DNA from 3 places in the Sporomusa sp. 246TCP1 genome. Region 2 is predicted to be linked to each of the others. Evidence: riboswitches for the same ligand, from Rfam matches in the RefSeq annotation. Region 2 holds a riboswitch; each other region holds the start of a gene.

Evidence for each region. A riboswitch is a leader RNA that binds a small molecule or an ion and turns the genes downstream of it on or off. The one in region 2 is predicted to bind cobalamin.
Region 1: another riboswitch for cobalamin. It lies ahead of AC1ECB_RS10720 (TonB-dependent receptor plug domain-containing protein); the one in region 2 lies ahead of AC1ECB_RS09980 (nitrogenase component 1).
Region 3: another riboswitch for cobalamin. It lies ahead of AC1ECB_RS16230 (methyltransferase family protein); the one in region 2 lies ahead of AC1ECB_RS09980 (nitrogenase component 1).

Annotation. Positions count from the first base shown of each region.
Region 1 covers NZ_CM170492.1:2,215,259-2,223,163, forward strand. The annotation lists gene AC1ECB_RS10715 (beta strand repeat-containing protein) at 1-3,645, opposite strand, end outside; gene AC1ECB_RS10720 (TonB-dependent receptor plug domain-containing protein) at 3,678-5,930, opposite strand; cobalamin riboswitch at 6,092-6,274, opposite strand; gene AC1ECB_RS10725 (hypothetical protein) at 6,272-6,469, opposite strand; gene AC1ECB_RS10730 (response regulator transcription factor) at 6,544-7,110, opposite strand; cobalamin riboswitch at 7,328-7,521, opposite strand.
Region 2 covers NZ_CM170492.1:2,014,057-2,021,961, reverse strand. The annotation lists gene AC1ECB_RS09990 (TonB-dependent receptor plug domain-containing protein) at 29-826, shown strand; gene AC1ECB_RS09985 (TonB-dependent receptor domain-containing protein) at 843-1,976, shown strand; cobalamin riboswitch at 2,035-2,217, shown strand; gene AC1ECB_RS09980 (nitrogenase component 1) at 2,608-3,906, shown strand; gene AC1ECB_RS09975 (nitrogenase component 1) at 3,899-5,194, shown strand; gene AC1ECB_RS09970 (hypothetical protein) at 5,258-5,440, shown strand; gene cobO (cob(I)yrinic acid a,c-diamide adenosyltransferase) at 5,418-6,032, shown strand; gene AC1ECB_RS09960 (ABC transporter permease) at 6,288-7,295, shown strand; gene AC1ECB_RS09955 (ABC transporter permease) at 7,265-7,905, shown strand, end outside.
Region 3 covers NZ_CM170492.1:3,419,880-3,427,784, reverse strand. The annotation lists gene AC1ECB_RS16250 (TonB-dependent receptor) at 1-952, opposite strand, end outside; gene AC1ECB_RS16245 (MarR family winged helix-turn-helix transcriptional regulator) at 1,487-1,900, shown strand; gene AC1ECB_RS16240 (hypothetical protein) at 1,980-2,525, opposite strand; gene AC1ECB_RS16235 (TonB-dependent receptor plug domain-containing protein) at 2,522-4,465, opposite strand; gene AC1ECB_RS16230 (methyltransferase family protein) at 4,512-5,519, opposite strand; cobalamin riboswitch at 5,717-5,899, opposite strand; gene AC1ECB_RS16225 (DUF4931 domain-containing protein) at 6,147-6,914, shown strand; gene larA (nickel-dependent lactate racemase) at 7,512-7,905, shown strand, end outside.

The DNA.
Region 1 (7,905 bases), 200 kb from region 2:
ATTACCTTTAATTGTTACGTCCCCGCCGTTGGCATCAGTAGAAGTATTATTCATACCCATATTGAAGGTGCCTGCAGCGATGCTCAGAGCATTGAATTTGTCTTCTGTGCTTTCCGGCGTAACGATACTGCCGCTGGCAATAGTAATCTTGTTATTTTTGCTGCCGTACATATCCACGCCAGTACCTTTAACAGCAATATCGACTTTGCCGGTGACCGTTACTTCACCGCCGGTGCTGTCATCGTACATGTAGATACCTTTGGCCTGATATACAGGAGTTCCAGAACCGCTCTTCTGCGCAGCAGAAACTCCATAAGCGCCATCACCTTCTCCACTGCCTTTCATAGTAAGATCACCGTTAACGGTTAATTTTGATCCGCCATTGTAAATGTGAACACCATACGCATTGCCAGCCGCAGAGTCCTTGGCACTAACATTAACATTTCCGTTAATAATAGCTTCGCCGCCGTTATTGACAAAGATGCCAGCTGCAGTTTTACCTGACGAGGTGCTCTTAGTTGTCAGACTGCCAGCCGTCAAATTAAGTTTTTTGTTTGTATAGATACCAATAGCCTGATTGCTTGCATCTGTAGTTGAAGCAGTTATACTTAGCGATTTCCCGGCGCCGTTAATAATGATGTCATTTCCATTACCCAAAATACCTGCAACCGCTTTGTTATAACCGATGTTGCCGTCAGTAACATCGCCATCATCAACGGTTATAGTACTGTCCTTGGTAAAAGCATAAGCGCCGTCCTTCAAGACTCCGCCATTTACATATTCAGTATCTTTAATGCCGGTCAGGCTGGTGGTAAATGCGGTAGTAACTTGTTCCGCAGGTGGCTGTGGTGTATTGCTTGCATAACTGCCCTGACCATTTGTCTGACTAAAAGTTACACCACCTACGTATTTAGCAGCAGATTGTGCAGTCAAGCCTTCAGCAATTTCGACTTTGCCGGTCAGATTACGCTCACCGGTCGTGTAAGCATTGTAATAGAGCTTATTTGCTAATGCATTCAGAACATTATCCTGAATTGTGCCGGTGCTCATATTAGCGTCATAATCAGTTCGCAGCGTAATATTACTTCCTGAAGCAGCATTACCAATTTTCACAGCTCCACCAAGAATTGTTGTCGGAGTAGCTGCATCGTGATTATACAAAACTGTAGTATATCCGTTATAGTTATCAATCGTAAGATCACGGCTGGCTGCTTTTTGGGCAATCACGCCGGCATTACTAACGCTTATCCCACCTGTTAGTTTCGTAATGCGACTGACTCCGTTGTTGCCAACATCTTCATTGTCTTGGGTATATCTGGTATTATTGGCAGTATTCGTCCACAAAGCGCCGTTCTGCAGCCACATAGTAACGGTACCACCATTATCAACAATACCGTTAAGATAAGAGTCTGCAGTTGTCAGTCCAAGATTTACTGAACCTGTACTCAGCGCAAAAATATCGCCATCCAACTTTACGGCATTAGTGCCTGGGGTTGTTCCAACTGACCCCGTATTCAGGTTAATGGTTCCTAGATAGGAAGCAAGGGTATAGTAACCATAATTTTTTCCTGCCGGTACTTTTATACTGCCACCTTTGATAGTTATTGTACTGTCCTTTGCTGCCGTTGCAGCGCCATTGCCGTAAATTGCCATATCAACGTTACCATTGACAGTAATAGCACTTTTTTCAACCGAGGTGTAAAGCCCGGCACTATTAAACCGCGAAATAACATTCTTGGTATTAAGACCCACGCCGTAAGCGCCCGTAGAAGCATCGCCAATTTTCAAATTACCATTTATAATGATTTCCGATTTTTGATCAGCAGCAGTAGACTTTTCGCCCCAACGGTCAGTCTTGGTAACAGCAACTGCATGCCCTCCTTGTCCCCCTTGCATGGAAATGTTCGTATCAGCATTTATTGTGATGATACTGCTCTTATCCTGAGCAGTGTCATTCCAGATAGCATTTGTTACAGTTTCACCATCTTTATAAGCAACTGTATTAATATTCAATGTGCCGGCATTTATAGTGACGTTTTTCCCATTACCGGCATATACACCTGAGGGAGTGCCTGCATAGTTTGTTACGTTCAGAGTAAGCGTTTTGTCCTTGGCGCCTGAACTGCTTTCAGCATTGATAGTAAGGTCCCTGCCGTTGCAGCCATAAACAGCAGCCAGTACGTTAGTGGTTTTATCGCCCAACTGATTCGTGCCCAAGCCGATGACTGCATCCTTTTTGAAAGTAAAAACGTTGTAGAGATTATTGGCAATTGTTTCCGTACCAAGATAATAGGCATTCATTTCATCCGCAGCACCTGTGCCGCTTATTTTTGTGGTATAATTCGCAGTTGCGTCCGCGAGATTGCCGGCCTTGACAATATTATCTGTAGCACCAGTAACGACATCTGTTTTTATAGTGTCAAAGCCATTTATGTTAGCGTCACCCAGACTGGTCAGTCCACTTGAAGTCATATTGAACTCTATTGGTGTTGTTTGACCGTCCAAATAAACTAATATCTTATTCCCGCTGACAAACCACAGACGATGCGGTGTACTTTCCACATCAACACCCCAGGCATAACCCGGAACATTGTCGACGTCAATGATCTTCTGCCAGTTGTCCGGAGAGGATGACAGCAAATTACTTACCGTTGTGCGATAAACAGCTCCGTTCATACCTGCCCAGCTGTTATCATAGTTACCTGTAAAAACATAGGCAAAGCCATCAGGAGATACCGAAACACTCCTATACTCCCCTTTTAAGGCCACTGCGCCTTTATAAGTAACTTTTTCAGCCACAGGCGTACCGGTTTCGTCCAGCCTGACATAGTGCAGCGCGGTTTCGGCGTTGGCTTTTCCGCCACCGTTCTGATAGCCGCCGCTGCTGGCCGTCAGCAGTACGTTATTATATTCTTCCATGTCCATCGTGTTTTTGCCGACTCTGGTATAGTCTTTATATTCCAGGCTGCCATCGACAGCAATCGTATAATGAATGACAAAACTGTCGGCATAAGTATCATTGCCCCCTTGAGGATTACAGGTAAACAGCGCGTATAGTTCATTACCTCTTCCAACAAGCCCTTCGCCGTGATAAGCAGTTGACGCGCTATAGCCTGCGGTAGCATTTTTTACCGCATCAGGCACTTCATAAACATGCGATTGTTGATAGTTCTTTGCAGAATCAGCAACAATCAATTTACCGTAGTCGTAGCCTGTTGCAAAGAGATAATGCCCTTTATAGGCAACCGCATGAATATTGGGCTCGGCAGTCAAATCAGTGGAGGCAATAACCGATTTCCAGTTTCCTTCCGGATCAACAACCAAGCTCTGCTTGCCGTTTTCTGTCCTTTGTCGAATAAAAATGCGTACCTGTCCGTTGTCATCAATGATACTGAAGCTTTGCGCATCGGCGTTAATGCCGCTGTCAATTTTCACCTGTCCCTGAGCATCAACGGTAGCTTCTACTCTGGAGCCCGTAATCGTGCCTACCTGCCCGGCAGCAGTACCGCCATACGAATACGTCGTGACAACACCCAGGTCGGCCGCCAAAACCGGCATTGTAAATAAATAACCGCCAAGAAGCGCGGTTGTGACGCGTAAGGCTAATGCGCGGTTGACTTTACGCCTGTTTAAATAACACTTCATATATTTACACCTCCATTAAACCCTCGAACAACTTAAAAGTCATAATGTGCGTTTACAAAGAAAGTTCTTCCTGCCAAAGGATATTCAGGATTAACACTGATATTCTTGTCAGAATAGTCGCGATAGCTGATTTTCAAATCACTGGCAGCGTCAAAAACGTCATTACAGCCGACAGTAATCTGCCAGTCTTTGGTTGGTTTGAACTTGACGCCTAGGTCAAACGTTGTTAAAGCGCTGATCGGAGCGCCGCTTTCATAAGCATAATGCCCGCCCCGTTTGTCTTTAACTGCATTGGTAAACATCTCGTCACGGTATTTGAGTTCGGCATAAATATCGAATTTATCCGACGGTTTATTCGTAAGCCGCAAGCCGGTCTGCCATTCCGGCTGATACGTGGCCCAGATGTCTTTATAACCCTGGGTGTACTCCGAACCGTAATCCGCATAGGCGCTGTCCTGGCGCTGTAACTTGCTCTTGGTATAAGTGGCGTAAAGATTGAGGTCAAATTTTTTCCAGGAATAGTTGTTCTGCATTTCAAGTCCATACACTTTACCCTTGTTGTCATTGAAATAACACCAATAATCATAACCGCGGCGGGAAAGCTGCAGCATACTATCCGAGTCCCGCCAGAAATAAGTCAAGGTCAGGCAGGAGGTTTCGGACCCAAACCACTTATTTCGCCAAAGGCCGCTTAGATCAAACTGCTTCCCTTCCTCCGGCAGCGGATAGGCGGTGCCGCTGGCGTTCTTGTCCTTAGGCGGTGGCAAGATTCCGGCACCATCACCTGCAATTTCATAGAGATTCAGCAGTCGGTAATAAGTGCCGCCAGTTACCCGCATTGAAAAGTTTTCATTAAAATCATTTTTAACAGCCAATTGCCAGGTAGTTTTACCATTAGACTGAGTTTCTTCCTTTTGCACCCAGCTGTGACCACTTGTTTTGTCACGATGGCTTTTTCCAAGAATTTCAGATCGGTTGTATCTGATGCTTGGAGTCAATTGCCAGGTGCCTTCTTTGTCCAGCCTAACTGTGTCCTGCAATTGGATATTAAACAATTCCTGCTCATAATAACTGCGGAATGAATCATAATTGCTATTTGCTGTTTTTAGATTCGAGCCGTCAACATCCATTTTTTCTTTCGAATAGCTGACTAAAAATTCTATCAGGTTATTATCATTAAGCTTGTAACTTCCATCAATTTTTTCACCCCAGCGCGTACTGTCATAAGTGCTCCAGGCGCGAAGAGGGGTAGACCAATAGTAGAAATAAGGATTTTTAATTTTCTCAACCCGGTAATTTTTGTCCTGATCAAGATAATTCAAAGACCAGCCCCATTCCAGATTGCCCGCCTGCGCTCTGCGGCTAACCTGCAGTTCCTTACTGTCGATAGTCTGACGTTTGCCTTCCGCAAGATTAATGTCCGCCAGATCCGTTTTAGCTCCCGGATCATATGCATTGGCAATAGATCCTTCAGGCCACAGATTATTCGGCAAATGCCTGTCAACTTTCTTGTAGCTGCCTTTAATCATCCAGTGATCATCCTGCCATTTGATGATAGCGTCCGTATTTTTAAAGTCATTGTATTTACGGTAACGAGTACTATCTTCGCCATATGATTCCGCGGCAAAGTTAGTGTATTTAAAATCGCCGCCGCTTTGTTCTCTGTTCAGACCAAATAGTAATGAGCCTGTGCTTAAAGGAGACGTAAATTCCAGGGCAGAGTTTCTTCCTCCGTAGGAGCTTATGCCGATCTCAGCGCTAACATCAGTCTTTTCAGGCTTTTTGGTAACAATATTGATAACTCCCCCCATATAAGTACCGCCAAACCTTACAGGAATGTAACCGCGATATACCTCTATCCTTTCGACATTTCTTACGGGAATAGCCGAAATATCAACGGCAGCGTCACCGCCAAGATTTGTCAAAACGCCGTCAACAAAAACTCCTACTTGTGCGGCAGTGGAACCGCGTACGCTGACGGTAGTGTACTGCCCTTTGCCGTTGACTTCGCGCACAAAAATTCCCGGAACCTGTTTTAGCATTTCAGGCAAGTCTTTTTGCTCGCCGGAAAACGTTTCAGGTTTAATGACCGTCACCGTTCCAGGAGACAACTTGCTCTCCCAGTCCGGTCTTTTGGCTTCAACAGTAATAGTTTCCAATTTAAACTCTTTCATATTATCCTGGTCTTCCTGAGTGGCATATGATGTCTGTGTCAGCATAAGGCACCCCAAAGCTATAGCTGCTTCCAGCTTTTTATTTCTTTTTAAAATACTTAAATATGCCAAGCAATCACAACCTTTCATTCTACAGATAGCAACCTGCTGCTAAATTTACAAATTTCCAATAAAAAAACTCCCTTTTCAGGAGTTAAGCTTTATTACGCCAGCGGCCAGATGATGTATTCGGTCACTTGCAGTAATCTCCTCCCTGTCGCACGCAGGTACAAATGGCGATTGTCAGACAGGCAGTTCTCCTGGCTTAGGATCATCGCGTCTCCAAACCTTCCCGGAACAATTAGCTCCAGTGGTATTTCTTGGCATTGCTCCCCATTACAGTGGCGTGACCGCGCCGGCCTTTAACCGGTCTTCCCTATTAAGCTCTAAATAGCACCTGTACCCATATTATTTTATTTAATTCCTTGTTTACACTTGGTTCCAAATTCAATATAACTTTCCAGGACATCAATAATTAATTTCTCTTGCAAACTGCCATCGTCATCTAAATTGTTCTCAATGGAATCTCTGAGGATATGCTTGATCTGATCATCATTATAGCCACAAGCTAACATTTTTTTGGTTAGCTCTTCAATTTTTTTGTGTTTCATAAATCCCCCCCTCGTAGTGCTTAATTGTTCAAGATCGCATTGCCACCTTGAGTAAGCACTTGGGCTATTCAATATTACTTTTTTTTAAACACTGCATAATTAGGCGTGCCAACGGTATTGTTTTTAAGGTGCCAATATTTACTAATTAGTTCAGTCCGGGAACTTGTCCCCGTTTTGGCAAGCAGGTTTTTTACATGTGATTTCACGGTTTCAAAGCCAATCCTGAGTATTTCACTGATTTCTTTATTTGTTTTTCCAGCTGCGATTGCCTGGAGAATATCTTTTTCCCGTAACGTAAACGTCGTCCCATCGGCTAAGTTAATTTCATCACTGGCGCTATAGTCAAAAACCACCATAATATATGCCTGCTTGTCTAAATAAAACGAAAAACAACTAAAACTGATGGTATCGCGCTGATGATTTAACATATCGCTATAATTAGACAAACTCGTTTCTTTTGCTTTAACCATAGCCATAAAACGTCGGCAAACGCTTTTGAATTGTTGAAATAGTCCGGGAGTGATGTTTTTGAACACCTGTTTTGCCTTTTCATTTGAATAAATATTTTCCAATTTATGGTTTAAAATGCAGATTCCCTGATTATCCTGATGAAAAGCTTCCCAATAGTTTGACCAATACATCGTTTTCCCTCAATTTTCACCGTTATATTTGCCACCAATCCTAAAATTGGGGTAAAGACGTTAGAATGGATAATTGTAATGTTAAACTCCAATGTATCCGGATTTGCATGAAAAAAGCTCCCGATTTCAACGGGAGCGCATACGTCATACTGTCAATAGAAATACAACCTTTCTACTTACAGGTTTCGTAATCTCCTCCCTATCGTTCGTAGGTCAAACGGCGATTCTTAGACAGGCAGTTCTCCTGGCTCCGGATCTTTGCTCACCCGCGTCTTCCCAAAGCTATGCTCCAGTGACATCTATGCGGATTTACTCCCCGTTACAGTGGCGGGACCGCGCCGGTTTTTTCACCGGTCTTCCCTTTTAAGCCCTACATGTTGTTATGAAAATACTCATCTTTGCGTTTGCGTCTGAATATTTTCAGCAACCTCTCGTCAGGCACCTATCCCAGCAATATTTTCTTTTTGTTTTGAGTTACTTGCATTATTTTCTAATGTTAAGGAGATTAATTGCTTTTAAGCATACACACTATGCAGTTCCTTTTTTTAGATTAGACTATTTGGTTTGAAACGTAAATCCCTCACCTGAGGATATTTTGTGAAATTTCTTAATCATTTATATTTTATTTACACATATTCTCCTGGTTTCACATTAGCCTCAACTCCCCCTTCTTAGCAAAATGCTGACCTCCTCTCCTAAAAGCTTCTCTGTGCATTTTAATAAAAAATACAACCCTCCCTGTAAGCTTACAAGGAGGGTTGTATTCTAGATTTATCTAAGTGAACTCGTTTCAGC
Region 2 (7,905 bases):
TTATTGATTATTGAGAGGGGTTTTTCCATTGAAGAAACAATGTCTTGTCAAGTCAGTTTTATGGAAGAAAGTGTGTTTAGGACTGTTACTTGCCAACAGCGTATATTTTCCTGTTAGTAGTTGTTTGGCGGCAATAACCGATGAAACAGAAAAATTTACGTTAGATTCAGTGGTGGTTACGGCACAACGAAGTGAAACCAGGGATTTGAATACACCGGCGGCAGTAACGGTAATTACTGCCGAAGAACTGAAAGAAACCGGCGCGGTAAATGTTTTTGATGCGTTAGAACATACCATTGGCTTTAACAGTATGTCCTATGGACCGGCAGGTACTGACTATGGCATGTCTCCCAGCAGAACGATGATTCGCGGTCTTGACAAGGGGACTTTGGTTTTGGTCAACGGTGCCCCAATCAATTTATTGAATTATAATGGGTCTGGCGGAATTCCGCTGGAAGCAGTCGAGAAAGTTGAAATTATTAAAGGGGCAGGGTCTACACTGTATGGTTCGGAAGCATTAGCCGGTGTAGTAAACATTATCACCAAAAAACCGGGGGGCAAGCAGCAAAGTACTGTGGGTATCTCGGGTGGCAACTATAGTAAAAACTGGTCTGTAAGTTCAGACCTTGGCAACAGCGCTATTTATCTTAAACGGGAATATATTGCCGCTGTTGACAGGACTTCAAGAGAAAATATCACTAATAAATCGACTAATGCCGCAATCCAGCCTTATGGCTTATATAAAGGCACTAAAGATAGTTTTTATTATACAACCCAGTTAGGTGATGAACTGAATTTTAACTGGTCTTATACCCATACAAACTAACCGTCCGCGGTTCAATGTGAATGGTTCGAACTACATGTTATATAAATATGATGATATACGTAATAATCTAAATCTAATCTATGATAGTAAAAACAATAATGTTAAATCGGTGCTATCTTTTAACAAAAGATATTCATTTGGTGATAAATATACCTATTCAACCGGAAAGTGGGCTATTAGTGAACGATATAACATGTATGGTCTAAATTGGGATACCCAAAAAACATGGCAGTTAAGAAATGACCTTGACACATTGATTGCCGGAGTTACGTTAGCGCAAGAGCATTATAATGACCCTTCTACTGATGCTGCGGCTATTCGTAAAAATGCTTTGCGCAATAGTCTTGCTGTATATGGGTCCTATACCTATGCAGTTAATCCTAAGTTTAGTACAACACTAGGATTGCGGGGGCATTTTATTGATGATTATGCGACAACCGAAAATGTCTTTTTACCGCAAATCCAGACACTTTACAAAATAAATGACAATACTTCCTGGTATACTAATATTGGCAAGTCCTTTCAGATGCCGGCGCTCAACCAGTATTTTTCAAAGCAAGATGCTGATTTTAACCGCTTAAAACCCCAACAAGGCTGGAACTATGAAACCGGGCTAAAAAAGATAATTGATCAAAGCCAGTCTTTTAAATTAGCAGTCTATCATATGGATATCAAAGATCAGTTTGTTTGGAAAAAGAATGCCGACAATACCGACTATATGACTAACGCGGGGGATTTTCGCAATACGGGTATTGAAGCAGAATATGTAAAAATTCTTAATGACAATTGGAAATATAATATAGGCTTCAGTTATTCTAACCCTGAGAACAATGAAAATGGCTCATGGGAACAATGTAATAGTAGGATACAAACAACCACCGGGGTTACATACAATAAAGAAAAATGGCTGGCTAACCTTAATTTTTTATTTTTAGGTGATCGCGAAGAAAGTTACTACAGAATTAATGGCGCCATCAGTGATATTCCGGATCGCATACAACTAAATGCCATAATTAATTTTCATCCGGAATATAATCAATCAGTTATTTTGAATTTATATAATATACTTGACCGTGATAATTCTGTAAATAAATATGAGAACTTGGATTTACCGTTTAACTGGACGTTAAGTTACAATTATAATTTTTAAATAGTGTAATGAAAATCATTTGACAATACCTGCCAAAGAGTGATAAAATTAATAACAATTAAATATAGTTGAGTCAGGTGCCCATATGGGCTTAATAGGGAAGACCGGTGTAACACCGGCGCGGTCCCGCCACTGTAATGGGGAGTGAATCCAAGAATATGCCACTGGGACGAGAGTCTTGGGAAGGTTTGGACGAGCTATGATCCAGAGCCAGGAGAACTGCCTGTCTAAAGATCGCCGTTTTACCCACGAGTGATGGGGAGGAGATTACAGTTGCATCTGCTTATTTGGAGTCATTCCAAGTAAGTTATGTTGTTTTGCTAAATTTACTCCTGGCCATAGACCAGGAGTTTCTATTTGGTTTTATGCTGTAGAATCCTCCCGGCTGCCCACGGTAGCCGGGAGTTTCTTATTAGTGTCATTCTTCTAAACTCCTTCATGTTTGCGGGCCTATTATGGCCCGCGCTTTTTTTACTTTGCGGACTAAACAGTTATATAAGTTAATGGCAGCGGTATATGACACTGCTTATTGTGATAGTGTAACAGGAGAGGGTAATGGATTATGCATATACATGGTTGAGTATACCAACTCCCATGGCCTTTGCAGAATTAGAGGAGTTGGTAGTAAAATATGGTGATGAATAAACGGGCGACAACAGTCGGTAAGCGTGGCTATAGCTGCACTATGCCGGGAGTTTGGCGGGCTGTCTCGCATAATGAAGGGGCTGTGGTTATTTATCATAGTCCGCAGGCATGCGGACATATTTGCCGGGAAATGGATTTGGGGATGCATTTCCGCTTGTTGGCAGAGCAAAAATTTAGTCCGGAGCAGTATTCTGCTCCGTTGGTAATTAGCGGCTTACAGGAAGAACATTCAATTTTCGGTGGAGCCGGACTGCTGAGAGAATGCATTGAGCATGTTGCGGCAAAATACCAGCCTAAGTATATCATGATTGCCAATTCCTGCGTAGCTGGCGTGATTGGTGACGATACAGCATCTGTGGCCAGTGAGGCGGAAGCGGCTCTGGGAATACCGATTCTGTCAGTACCTTGTTACGGATATTTGGATGGCGATTATTACACTGGTTTTTATCATGCAGGTAAGATACTTGCTGAGCGATTTATGATTCCCCGGCCCAAGGTGATTAATACGGTAACCTTATTAGGAGACCGCGGGGGACCCAACGGGCCTGATGTAGCAGAAATTAAACGATTGCTCAGCTATTTTGGTTTAAAGGTGTATTGCCATTTTCCCGCCTTTGCGTCGATGGAAGATATAAGGCGGGTACCGTTTTCTGCTATGACTGTACCGCTTAGTGGCACCCTGTTGTCTTATCCCTGGATTCGTAAACTGGGAATAGACTTGGTCGGTATGCTTGGTGTACCGTTTTTTGACGGTGATTATCCGGCAGGGTGGCAGGCGACAATTCAGTGGTTAAGAGACCTTGGCCGTTTTTTACAGCAGGAACAACAAGCAGCCGCAGCTATTGAAATGGAACAGCAACGGTTAAACAGCCATGTTACAGAGTGCAATACAATACTGAAGGACAAACAAGTTGTCCTGAGTGTTGGCCGACCACTGATTTATTTTGATGCTACCTGGGTTTTGGAGTTATTTTCATTATATGGGATAACTGTGGCCGGCATTGTTGTGCTAAATGAAATACTCACACCAGAGCAAGAGCATGATTTACTACAGAAACTGCACCGGCAAACCGTCATCCCATGCTATTTTCAGCTAGAGGGTAAAGCAGTGTTAGCAGCAGCAGATATTGTTGTCACTACCCATGAGTTGGCTGATATACACACAAAGCAGCTATATCTTCCTTTATTACCTTTGGCAGGCGTGAGTGGCATTATAACGCTGATGACCAAACTGGTACGCCTCGCGCAACGTCATGACAAGCGGGGAGGGCTTATGTATGTGTAAGAATCAATGGAAAGATACGCGCACACTGGTGGAGTCCTGCGCGCTTACAGGTTCTGCCGCTTTCTTTGCCGGTATTCCTGATGCGATATTAGTGGCTAATGGCCCGATGTGGTGCTATTATTATGCGCTTCGTCATCTGGAAAAGCAGTGTCCGGCAATCAGTTCACAATTTTACTGTACGCAAGCTGATAATCATGCTGTTGTCTATGGCACAGAAGAATGTTTGCAGGAAACCCTGGATACAATTCGCCGCCAGACTTGTCCAGCCATCATACTGATTGAAAACAGTTGCTCGGTCAGCTTGATTGGTGATGATATTGCCGGTATTGCCAGGCAGGCCAAACTGGACTGTCCGGTGGTTTGTGTGGATAGCGGCGGGCTAGTCGGCGGGTTTGGTGCAGGCTACCGTGTCGCTGCCAAAGCTTATCTGGAGCAAATGCCGCTCAACCAGCCAGGCAGTGTTCAGCCGAATGCTGTTAATCTGCTGGGAGGCACGATTGGTTATTATAATGGTGCTAATGATGTCGAGGAACTAAAACGTATGCTCACGCTGGCAGGCTATCAAGTGTTGGCTTGCCCGGGAGCAGGTAGCAGTACGCAGGAAATATCCAATATGACTAAGGCAGCACTCAATATTGTTGTGCATGAGGAGTTAGGCCAGGATTTGGCTAAAACCCTACAGGAGCAGTATGGTATGCCCTATGTATCGCTGCCACTGCCTTATGGTTTGCAGGGTTCATTTTCTTGGCTAAAAAATATTAGTCGGAATTTACCATTGGTCTGCTTTGATTTATCTAAGGCTCAAAAGGAAGTCAGTGTCAGGGAATGGAAGCTGCAGGCAGCTACGCTGGAAATGCAGCGTATATGGGGCGATCTGTGGTTTGAAAAGACGCTTGTTGCTGCACCAGCTTCGGTTGCTGTAGCTATGGCCGAAGCTATTCGTACTGAGTGGCTGGATACAGGCTGGCTAACGGTAGTAACCTATGACCGACGACCATCTTATTCTGGAACCGGCTGTATTGATACTTTCCTGGCGGCTGATGGCGACAGTCAGCTCATAGAGCAGCAATTAGCGGCATTGAAGGGTGGCTTGCTACTGGGCAGCAGTAATGAAAAAGCCATACTGCTGCAACAATCAGTAACAGAGGTAGTTTGTCAGAATATTTCGTTGCCGGTATATGATGAAATCAATCTTAGCGACCAGCCCTGCATGGGTTTTCGCGGGTCCTGCCATATGACAGAACGTCTCTGGAATCAGTATATTGCTCATTGTCAACAGCGAAGTTGAAATAGATGGGTATAACCTTATGTTGCAAATGTGTAGACAATACAAGCAGGAGGAGAAAAGGATATGTGTAAATATGTTCCAAAAAATTGGCCGGTAGATACCACTAACCAGTCAGAACAAGTAAGTAACTCTGCCAAGCGCGTTTACTTGCATAATAGTACCGCGCAGGTAACTGCTTCACAGTATCAGGAGGGGTGTTTTAAGGCAAGACAGATGGCTTATCTTGGAAAAAAATGTTGGATATGAATGCAGAGGTCTTGCACATTCTGTCCGGTATTTTACTAATAAAGCGAGGTCTACTATTATGTCAGAAACCAAAGGCATGATTATTGTAAATACGGGAGCCGGCAAGGGAAAAACGACTGCTGCCTTGGGGGTGGGGATGCGAGCGTGGGGACAGGGACTTAAGGTATTGGTTTTACAATTCATCAAGGGCGGCTGGGAATATGGTGAATTACAGGCTGCCGGGAGAATGGGAGATAATTTTGTCATCCGTCAATTGGGCGAAGGTTTTGTGACAAATACAACCGGAGATGGCAGAACTGATCACCAAGCGGCTGCCGAACAAGCGCTCCATGACGCGAGAACAGAAATCATGTCCGGTAAATGGGACATGATTATCCTGGATGAAATCAATTATGCAATTATGTTCGGACTGGTTCCGGTGAACGAAGTAATTCAGTTGCTGGAAACTAAGCCACAGTCCTTGCACTTGGTGCTAACCGGACGTGATGCGCGGCGGGAAATCATGGACAAGGCAGATTTGGTAACTGTAATGGAAGAAATTAAACATCCTTATAAAACGGGAGTGATGGCGCAAAAGGGTATCGAATTCTAAAGACACTACAAGTTGCTGTGCGTAGAATGCCAGCATGCCCTGGTTTGCTTAAAACTGATTATAGACATACAAAAATATATATTATATAATTACATATGTTGAGTCAAGAAGACTCAAGACGAGAAATCAATGATTCTGTGCTTATATTTAATACTACTATCAGCCATGAAGGTTGTAAAACTCTGCGCAAGCAGTGTTTCAATTTTTGTGGCTTTTTTATATTTTCATATCTAACTATGAAAGGACAGGACTGGTGTGAGAGATATAATTTATATAAATAGAAAAATATTACAATTTACTTTTAGTATATTTCTGTTGTCGATCATTGTTTTTTTTATGGCAAGATTATCACCGGGAGACCCTTTGATGTCTTATTATGGAGAAGGCGTTGAAAGAATGACTACTACGCAAAAGGTGCAGGCAATGGAAAATCTCGGACTAAACGGCCCGCTATATAAACAATATAGCAGCTGGTTAGCCAATGCCGTTCAGGGCGAATTTGGTATATCTTATAAATATAAACAAAATGTTACGACCGTAATTGGAGATGTCTATAAAAATACAATTGTTCTGGGTGGACTGGGTTATGTATTGACTTTTTTATTTGCGCTCTTGTTAGGCATTTTTTGCACCTTACACGAAGATACACTCATCGATAGGATCATCTGCAAGGTAGGTGTTGTAACAACCTGTATTCCATCATTTTGGGTATCCTTAGTACTCATTTTGATTTTTGGCATTAATTTAGGAATGTTACCTTCAAGTGGTGCTTATGCAATGGGACAAGCAAATAATCTTGTAAGCAGGCTAGAGCATCTTATATTACCTTTAATTGTTTTGATAATAAGCCATCTCTGGTATTATACGTACATGATTCGCAATAAGCTTGTGGAGGAAATTAGACGAGACTACGTATTATTATGCAAAGTGAAAGGCTTAAATAAACAGGAAATTGTATGTAAACACTGTTTACGAAATATTATGCCTGCCTATATTAGTATTATGGCGATATCTGTTCCTCATATTTTAGGTGGAACTTATGTGGTAGAAAAAGTTTTTTCTTATCCTGGACTTGGTACGCTCTCTTTTGAGAGTGCTAAATATCATGATTATAATATGCTGCTGGTGCTTTGTTTACTAACCGGGACAGTAGTTGTTTTCATAAATATGATGGCCCAAATAATTAACGATAAAATAGATCCCAGAATGAAACATGATCGGAGCGAGAACGATTGGAACGACAATACGGCGACTTTGAAATAGTTGGAGAAAATTATCTTTCCTATGAGATAAAAGTACCCAAAAGAAAAACCTTTAGAGAATGGATAAAAGAAAAACCTTATATCTCGATAAGTGTGCTATTGATAATCATAGTAGGATGTGTTTTTCCCGGGATAATAACAAAATCGGCGCCTGCGTACATGGATCTTAGTAATACCAATGTAGCTCCTAACAGCACCTTTTATTTCGGTACCGATTCCTTGGGTCGAGACATTTTTACTATGATTTGGTATGGCGGTAGAATCTCTTTATTTATTGGCGTATTTGCCACAGTTATATCAACTACAATCGCAATTGTCTATGGAAGTATCAGCGGAGTTGCTTCTGAATTGATAGATGATATGATGATGCGATTTACGGAAATCATACTTAGTATACCCTCAATTTTGATCATAATTTTTGTGCAGGCAATGATTGGTCAGGCAAATCCAGTATCTATCGCTATTGTCATTGGGATTACCAGCTGGATGAATATTTCTAAAATTGTCTGCAGCGAAGTAAGACAAATTAGAAATAGTGAATATATTTTAGCAGCCAAATGTTCTGGAGCTAGTTTCTTTTATATTTTAAAACAACATCTGCTGCCAAATTT
Region 3 (7,905 bases), 1.4 Mb from region 2:
TCTTATAATAGCTTATCTTCCACTTGCCTGTCTTAAAGGGTTGCGTATATGCCAGATCATAATACGTATTGATTTTTTTCCAATAAGACCCATCACTCCAGGCTTTGGCGGCTGTTCCGCCAGGTCCGGGCATCATAATATCTCCGTCGGCGATAGGATAATCAGGATCAATAGAAATAGTCTGGGCCATTCCTACGGTTTTCCCATCATTTTTGACGATAAAACCACGTTCGGTTTCCACCTTAGAAACCCCTACCGTCAATTCTCCTTTTGTATCAAAAGTATACCCCAGCCTTAAACTATAATCTTTACTGTCTAGATAATTATTGCGTAAATAACCGTCGGCTTCTTTCGTTCCTGCTGTTATAAAATAATTAAAACTCCCGTCACTATCGCTATGATCAAAGCGGTAGCTTTTATAACCATAACTGCCAAAATCAGTCTGAACGTGGGTACTACTTTTTTCCGTACCTTTCCGTGTAATAATATTGATTACTCCGCCTAATGTATTTCCATATTTTGCTGATTTGGGTCCTTTAATAACCTCAACTTTTTCTACAACTTCCAAAGGAATAGTACCCCAGTCCATGTAGGAGCCACCTAAAATTCCGGTGGAATTGACAGGTCTTCCATTTAATAACACACTGAATCGCTGGCTTTCGAATCCCCGTAACCTGACTGTATCCTGGGTGTCTCCTGCGAGTGTGCGCTGGGTTACATCGACTCCGGTTACATCCTTTAATAAATCTGCGATGTTGGTAGCTTTGCCGGGTTTTACAATCTTTGTATCAACATCAGAAATATTCAAAGGATCATCCGAAGAGATAACTGAAGACTCAACGATAATTTGTTCCATGGTAAAATTCGGGATGTCCTCTGCAAAAACAGGGGCGGTCATCACGGTTAGTGACAACAATCCTCCCGCAAGCATGAAATGAAAGTTCTTATGCATTCTTTTCCTCTCATATTTATAACATTTGTTTAATTTTTAAGCATCTTAAAGCAATCCAATAGTTTAACTTCTTACTAAAATCCAAACCTATGCAGTTTTACGGTATCGATCGTTTGATTCATGCAACATAAAAAAGCCATGAAGATTTAGGCTCCCCCTAAATTAGGAACCTACGCCTTCATGGCTTTCAATACTAGCTTTCAAGCTAGCAATTTTGATTAGCATGCTCTCATGTTAAAAAACTCAATAAATTTAGAAATTAGTTGTAAATAACCGGTAAAGCTCATTTGAAAAAGCTATTCTTAGCTTTTTCATACCTCATGGCACAATATACTGTTCTTCTCTATTATGCCTGTGTAGGCATCTATCCTTACTTTATGTAATTTATTATTATTTTAACAGTAGCACCCAGAAGTGTCAACCAGGGTTACAATTAAATAAAAAAATAAAGGTAACCATGTTATAGTTGCGTCGTGACTATTATGTCGTTAAAATTAAAGTATGAATAAACAAGATGAAGTGATGAGTCAGTTTATGCGGTTAATTGAAACCATTGCCAACAGCAAGATGAAAAAACTGGATTTTGGGGAGGGTATTGTTCTCTATCGCGGTGAAATTCATCTGATCAAGGCACTGGGAGATCATCCGGGAATGTTTATTTCGGAAATCGCCCGGTATTTTGATGTCACTCGTGCTGTGATTTCCAAGAGTATTGTTAAGCTGGAATTACAGGGCTTTGTGAAAAAAACTGTTGATCCCGGCGATCAAAAACGTATTCAAGTGTTTTTGACCGATCTGGGGGAGAGGGCGTTTCGCCAACATAAAATTTTTCATGACCAAAAAGATAACTATATGTTTGCGTATTTGGAAACGCTTGATGAAGAGGTCCTGAAAAGTATTTCGGGGTTCTTACTTCGTGCTCAAAAAATGATCGATCAGCATTTTTAATTGCTGATTGATGACTCCCGGTGGTATCACCCGCCATGATAGCAGCTTTTAGAAAATTATCAGCGCGTTTTGAACGAAACTAGTGGCTCCCGCGCATTGAGGTATGAAGCTTGGTGAGTAGCACCCGACATAAAAGGATGCCGCTGACGCCTGTTGCCAGTTGGGTTACGCTTAAAATGGACTGTAACATGGCAGCTTGTGTTTCATTGAAGCCTAAAAAAGCAAAAGTTAGAGTACTGACGGCATACAGGGTCAGCATTCGCAATAATGCTGGAACGCCGCTCATCAGACTTATGTGCAAATGCGAGCACGCCACATAGCTCAACAGATATATTATATTGGCGATGAGCGCCGGAAGCACGAAGAGCGGAGAAAAGAATGCTTGCTGAAAAAAAGCAACAAGCGGCATGAGCAGTGCCAGGCCCAGCGCCGCTGAAAGACCGATAAGTTCGGTAGTACATATTAAACAGGCATTTAATGCGGTACCAATTAAAAACAATAGTATCAGACTGGGCAACGGCAGGATAAATCGAAGCGATTGAATAACGATCATTAATGCCAGCAAAATTGCCATTCTGGTCATGCGCCGTTGCCTGGAGACGGGATGAACTGTTGAATTGCTCATAATTTAATTCGATATCCTATTTGTAAAATCGTACCCGGAAGCGATAATTCCTCGTCACGGTGATTGAATAGATTGGCAGCGCCGACAATCAGACTCTGGTCCTTGCTAAGTTGTTTTTCAAAATTCAGATTCCAGATTGTATAAGTACGTTCGCTGGTAGTAGTAGCATTGGGTTGGAAATAATAGCCCTGGTAGGCATCGACCCAGAGGTTTGCTTGCCAAGCGCCCGGTGCCTGGTATGACAATTGTGATGATATTTTATGACGAGCACGGTTGTACAGCCGTTCATGAGTTGCTTCATTAGTTGCATCCAGATATGTATAATTAAGCGACCAGTTTAGTCGTTCGCTTAATGGTTGCCGGATACTGGTTTCTACTCCCTGAATGTTGGCACGGCCAATGTTTTGATACTGGATTTCATTTGATGCCCTCCACACCTCATCAATCATATCTTTAACCTTGCTGTAGAAGAAAGTGATTTTTCCGGCAGTGTGACCCCAGTCACGTTCAACAGAAACATCGTAAAATGTTGATTTTTCCGGTTGTAATGAGCTATTTCCCAGAAGACTGACCAAGCTGCCGTTACGAATAATGTTCAAATTCATATACAACTGATTGGGCGAAGGAACGCGAAAGCCGGTACCGGCATTGAACTTAAACCGCAAATCAGGCTGCGGTGAATAGGTAAGACCGATTTTGGGACTCAGATTACTTTCGAAGCGGTTGCTGTCGTCGAATCGCAGGGACGAAATCATCAAGCATTGGGGCGACAAATTCCATTCATCTTGCACATATAGCGCCGAGTAATCGGTTTTTACCTCTGAGCCGGTGTATGTTTTCCCGTGGAAACTTTTGCTGAAATTACCATCCCCACTTTGAATTCCGGTTCCCCGGAACAGTTCCGGACGATATTCTCCGCCTACGGTAAGTTTATGCAAATTGCCGATTCTCCGGCTTAATCGTGCTTCCAGGCCGGAAATCGTGCTGTACCCATATATTGAATTGGTATATTGACCACTCAAACGATTAATTGTGTTATTGTATTTTTCCCAGATGGAGTGATAGGCAGTCACTGATAATTCCCTACCCGGGAGACTTTTTTGATAGTCTAATGAATACCTTTGGCGACGATTATCATCATGGATATCCGTATTAACAATAATGCCGCCAAGTCCTGACATAGTGCCATACTCGTTCGTATCTTCCTGCAAATAAGACGTGCTCAGTGTCCATGTTTCCTGAGATGTTGGCTGATATTCCAGCCGAGTGTCCACATGGGAGCGTGTGCCAAAAGGGAAAAAAGTAGTTCCGTTGGTTTTGAAAAAGGCATCATTTTTCGTGTTGTCTGCGGTAAGAGTAAAACTCATCTTGTTTTGCCGGCCAGAGTCGTAACTCAAGGAATAGCAGTGCTCATTGTCTCCATGTTTCGTCAGGGTGCTGTTTTTAAATTGCAGCACGGTCTTAGGCTCCTGCGATTTTTTGGTAATTAGATTGATAATACCACCCATTGCATCCGCGCCATAAAGAGCACTGGCGTTTCCCCGTACGATTTCGATTCTCGCGATATTGTCCAGGGAAAGACGGTCCAATTCATAGTCCGCATCAGGTTCTGCCGGAATACGTTGTCCGTCAATCAGAATCGTTGAGTAACGGGAATCAAAGCCGCGGATGGACAGAGCGCGGCGACCGCCACTGCGATTGATAGCCACGCCCGGCAAAGAATCAATGATTTCTCTTAAGGTATGGGCGTTTCGCGACTGAATTTCTGCGGCGGTAATGATGTCAACTGCATTCGGGACAGCTTTTGTGTCTAGTGGTGTTTTAGTCGCGGTTACAATGACTTCAGGTAAGGGGAAGGATTCCAACTCGGTGCATGCCGCCTGACTGGAAGGCATTAAGGCGATCATTGGTGCAAGGAATATTATCAGCTTTTTTCTCATTGCGTTTTCTCCTTTTTCTTTTTTTGTACATGTTATCAAACCTTGGTCAGTCGCGCCGATACCATTCGCCCTGTAGTCCTGATATTACACCGTTTTGCTCGTTTATGCTCAATGGTTGAAAACCTGCAGCAGTTAAAGCCGCTTTGATGCGGCTTTTGGGCATTAAAATACGCAGACCGGCAAGGTGACTAGACAGCCAACCGACAATGGACTCCTTAGGAGCTGTGTAATCATCACTTACGTCGTGGCTGACAAGGTATAAGTACGCACCGGAAAGCGCTGCCGCGGAAATTTTTGTAACCAATTCATCCAGAGCGTCGCCGCCAAAATCAAGAACGCCGGAAACAATCAGCAGATGATAGCCGCAACCGATGTCGTCGCAGGTAAAATCTCCTTGGATGATAGAGAAGCGATCTTCTAAGTGTTCTTCTGCTATGTGCCCGGCCGGAATATCGGCTACGGACGGATGTTCAAAGATAACTCCGGTTGCCTGGGGATGTTCTTTGCCGAACTCTAGCGCCATCCGCCCCGATCCGCCACCCAAATCAAGAAGGTGAAGGGGTGTTGATTTGGGAAAAATATTCTGTGCGGATTTAAGAAATGACTGGACCCTTCCGGTAAGAATTTCTGTTGCCGATAGGCGGGCTAATTCCCGGAAATTATAAAAGGCATGTCCTTGATCCTGTTGACAGGGTGCAGCAGCACCGTGACGCACCAATTCCTCGACTTGTTCCAAGCTGGTTTTTTTTTCCCAAAAGAGAAAATATTCGCCTAGGTATAAAGAACTGTTTTTATCAAGATATAATTGCGCTTCCGGCGAGTTTCTGAAAAGATTGTGTTCCTTTTTTAACAGGCCGATTGAGCTTAATGCCGTCAAAAAAAAGTCCATGTTTTGTGGGTCACACTGGGTGTGTTGTGCAATTTCACTGGCAGATGATGGCTTTTGGAGATAGGAACATACCCCCAGGCGAATTGCCGCAAACAGTAACTGCGCTTCTTTGTGTTGCTGAATCAAACGGTAAAAGATCGTGGGGCTGTACTCGGGAAAATCCATTGTTTATGCCTCCTTTAAAATAATTAGCCTGATGTTTTTTGTATGCCAGGTATCCAAAAAGAGCAAAAAAAAGTTGCCGGCCCGTTAAGCTGACCGACAACTTGGCATGCGTGGATAAAGAAAAGCCGACTTGGGTTGCAAGCCGGGAATATAACAAAAACACATGTCAATCCCCTTCCTATCGCTCGTAGGTCAAAACGGTGATTATCAGATAGGCAGTTCTCCTGGCTTTGGCTCTTTGCTTACTCAAACCTTCCCAGAACATTCATTCCAGTGGTATATTTTTGAGTTCGCTCCCCATTACAGTGGCGTGACCGCGCCGGTATTGCACCGGTCTTCTCTATTATGCCTGTGTAGGCACCTATCCTTGCTTTATGCAATTTATTATTATTTTAACAGTAGCACACAGGATTGTCAACCAGGGTTACAATTAAACAAATAATTGGCATATCCATCCAGGTGGACAGATCTTATTAGTTACAGGTGGGCATGGTTTTTTTTTCTTTAAGTGATAGCTGAATTCTTGGCGGATCTTCGCCGATAATTCAGGCGTGAACGTCTCGGAAATTTGCCCGGTGTGGTATAATATGAAGAGCAACACACTCTGGGCCATAAGGAGACTTAGCCATGACCTCAAGGCAGATTCATCTTGTTTTTGACACCAAGATTGGCGGCACCAAACCGGTGACCGTTGTCGATAACGGCCATAAATGCCCCTTCTGTTGTCGCGACAAACTTGAGGGCATCATCGCCGAAGACGGGCCGATACTCCTAATTGTCAACAAATATCCGGTGCTCCGGGACACCTTCCAGACCGTCCTCATCGAAACCGATGACTGCGCATCCGAACTGTCGCTCTATCCAAAGGACCATCTCCACCGGGTCATCCGCTTTGGCATTGAGAAATGGCTGGACATGATCGCCGGCGGCGAATTTGCCACGGTCCTGTTCTTCAAAAACCACGGCCCCAGCTCGGGCGGCTCCATTCGCCACCCCCATATGCAGATCATCGGTCTCCGCCACCTCGACTACACCGCCAACATCCCCCCGGCCAGCCTCGAAGGCATCGTCATCAGCCGCGACGGCGGCGTTGAACTCACCATCGCCGACAAGCCGCTGGTCGGTTTCATTGAACTCAACATTAAGCTTGCCGACCTCGGGTACCTCGACCGCCTGGCCGACTACCTGCAGATCTGTGCCCACTACTTCCTCCACCACTTCAACCGCCAATGCAACAGCTACAACATCTTTTTTTATCATATAGGCGGCCAGATAACCGCCAAAGTCATGCCCCGGTTCGTTACCTCGCCCATCTACGTCGGCTACGCCATACCCCAGCTGTCCACCCGCATTCCTGACGTTGCCGCTGACCTCAAGCGAATATACGGATTATAATTTCGGATGAATGATATTTGTAGTTTCGTAATTATGTGGGAATAATTTCAACTGAGAATAATATCTTAAGGTGATTATTAATAATCAGGCATTTTATTCAGTAGCTATATTGGTTTATTTGCCATAGGATAAAGAGACCATTTTTTATCTCAAAAAAGGTGAATTTGCAAGGTTGCGGATCGCCTCTACCAATCGAATCTGGAAAGGAATTAAACCCGCGAACTTTGCGGGTTTTTTTGCTGTGTTTTTTGAAAGGTTTCGGATAGTTTCACCATATTAATATTACATAAAATAGAAAATATGGAATTTAGACAAAGGATTTGTCTAATTTAGGGAGAATAATATAATGAGTCAAAGAACCGTCACCTGACTCTACATATACGTGAGACAGTTACTAGAATGTCATAAATATGTGCAAAGTGAACAGAAAAATCCTATCGTTGCAGATAATTATTGTCAATAGGGAACAGAGGTTTTCGACTGAATAAATTGAAATTTTATAATATTAATAGTTGTTTAAATAGCTATTAATCTAAATTACAGCGATTTTCTGCAGAAAGCGCAATAATTGGTACGACATTACATCAAAAGGAGCAAATGATGACTACAATTAAGATTCCTTATGGTAAAAAAATTTTGGAAGCTTATGTAGCAGAAGAGCAACTTGAAGCGGTTTTGGAATCGCGCGCTCATCACTATAGACCGGAAGCTACAGAAGCCGACCTTGTAAAGCAGGCGCTTGAAAATCCTATCGGCTCGAAACGTCTGCGTGATTTAGCTAAGGGATGTCGTAAAGTTGTTATTATTGCGAGTGACCATACCCGGCCAGTTCCAACGAAAATTATGGCACCGCAAATGCTTGCGGAAATTAGAAACGGCAATCCGGATGCAGATATCACATTTCTGGTTGCTACCGGATTTCATCGCGCTAGCACGCAGGAAGAACTTTTGCACAAATTCGGCGAAGAAATAATGAGAAACGAGAAGATCG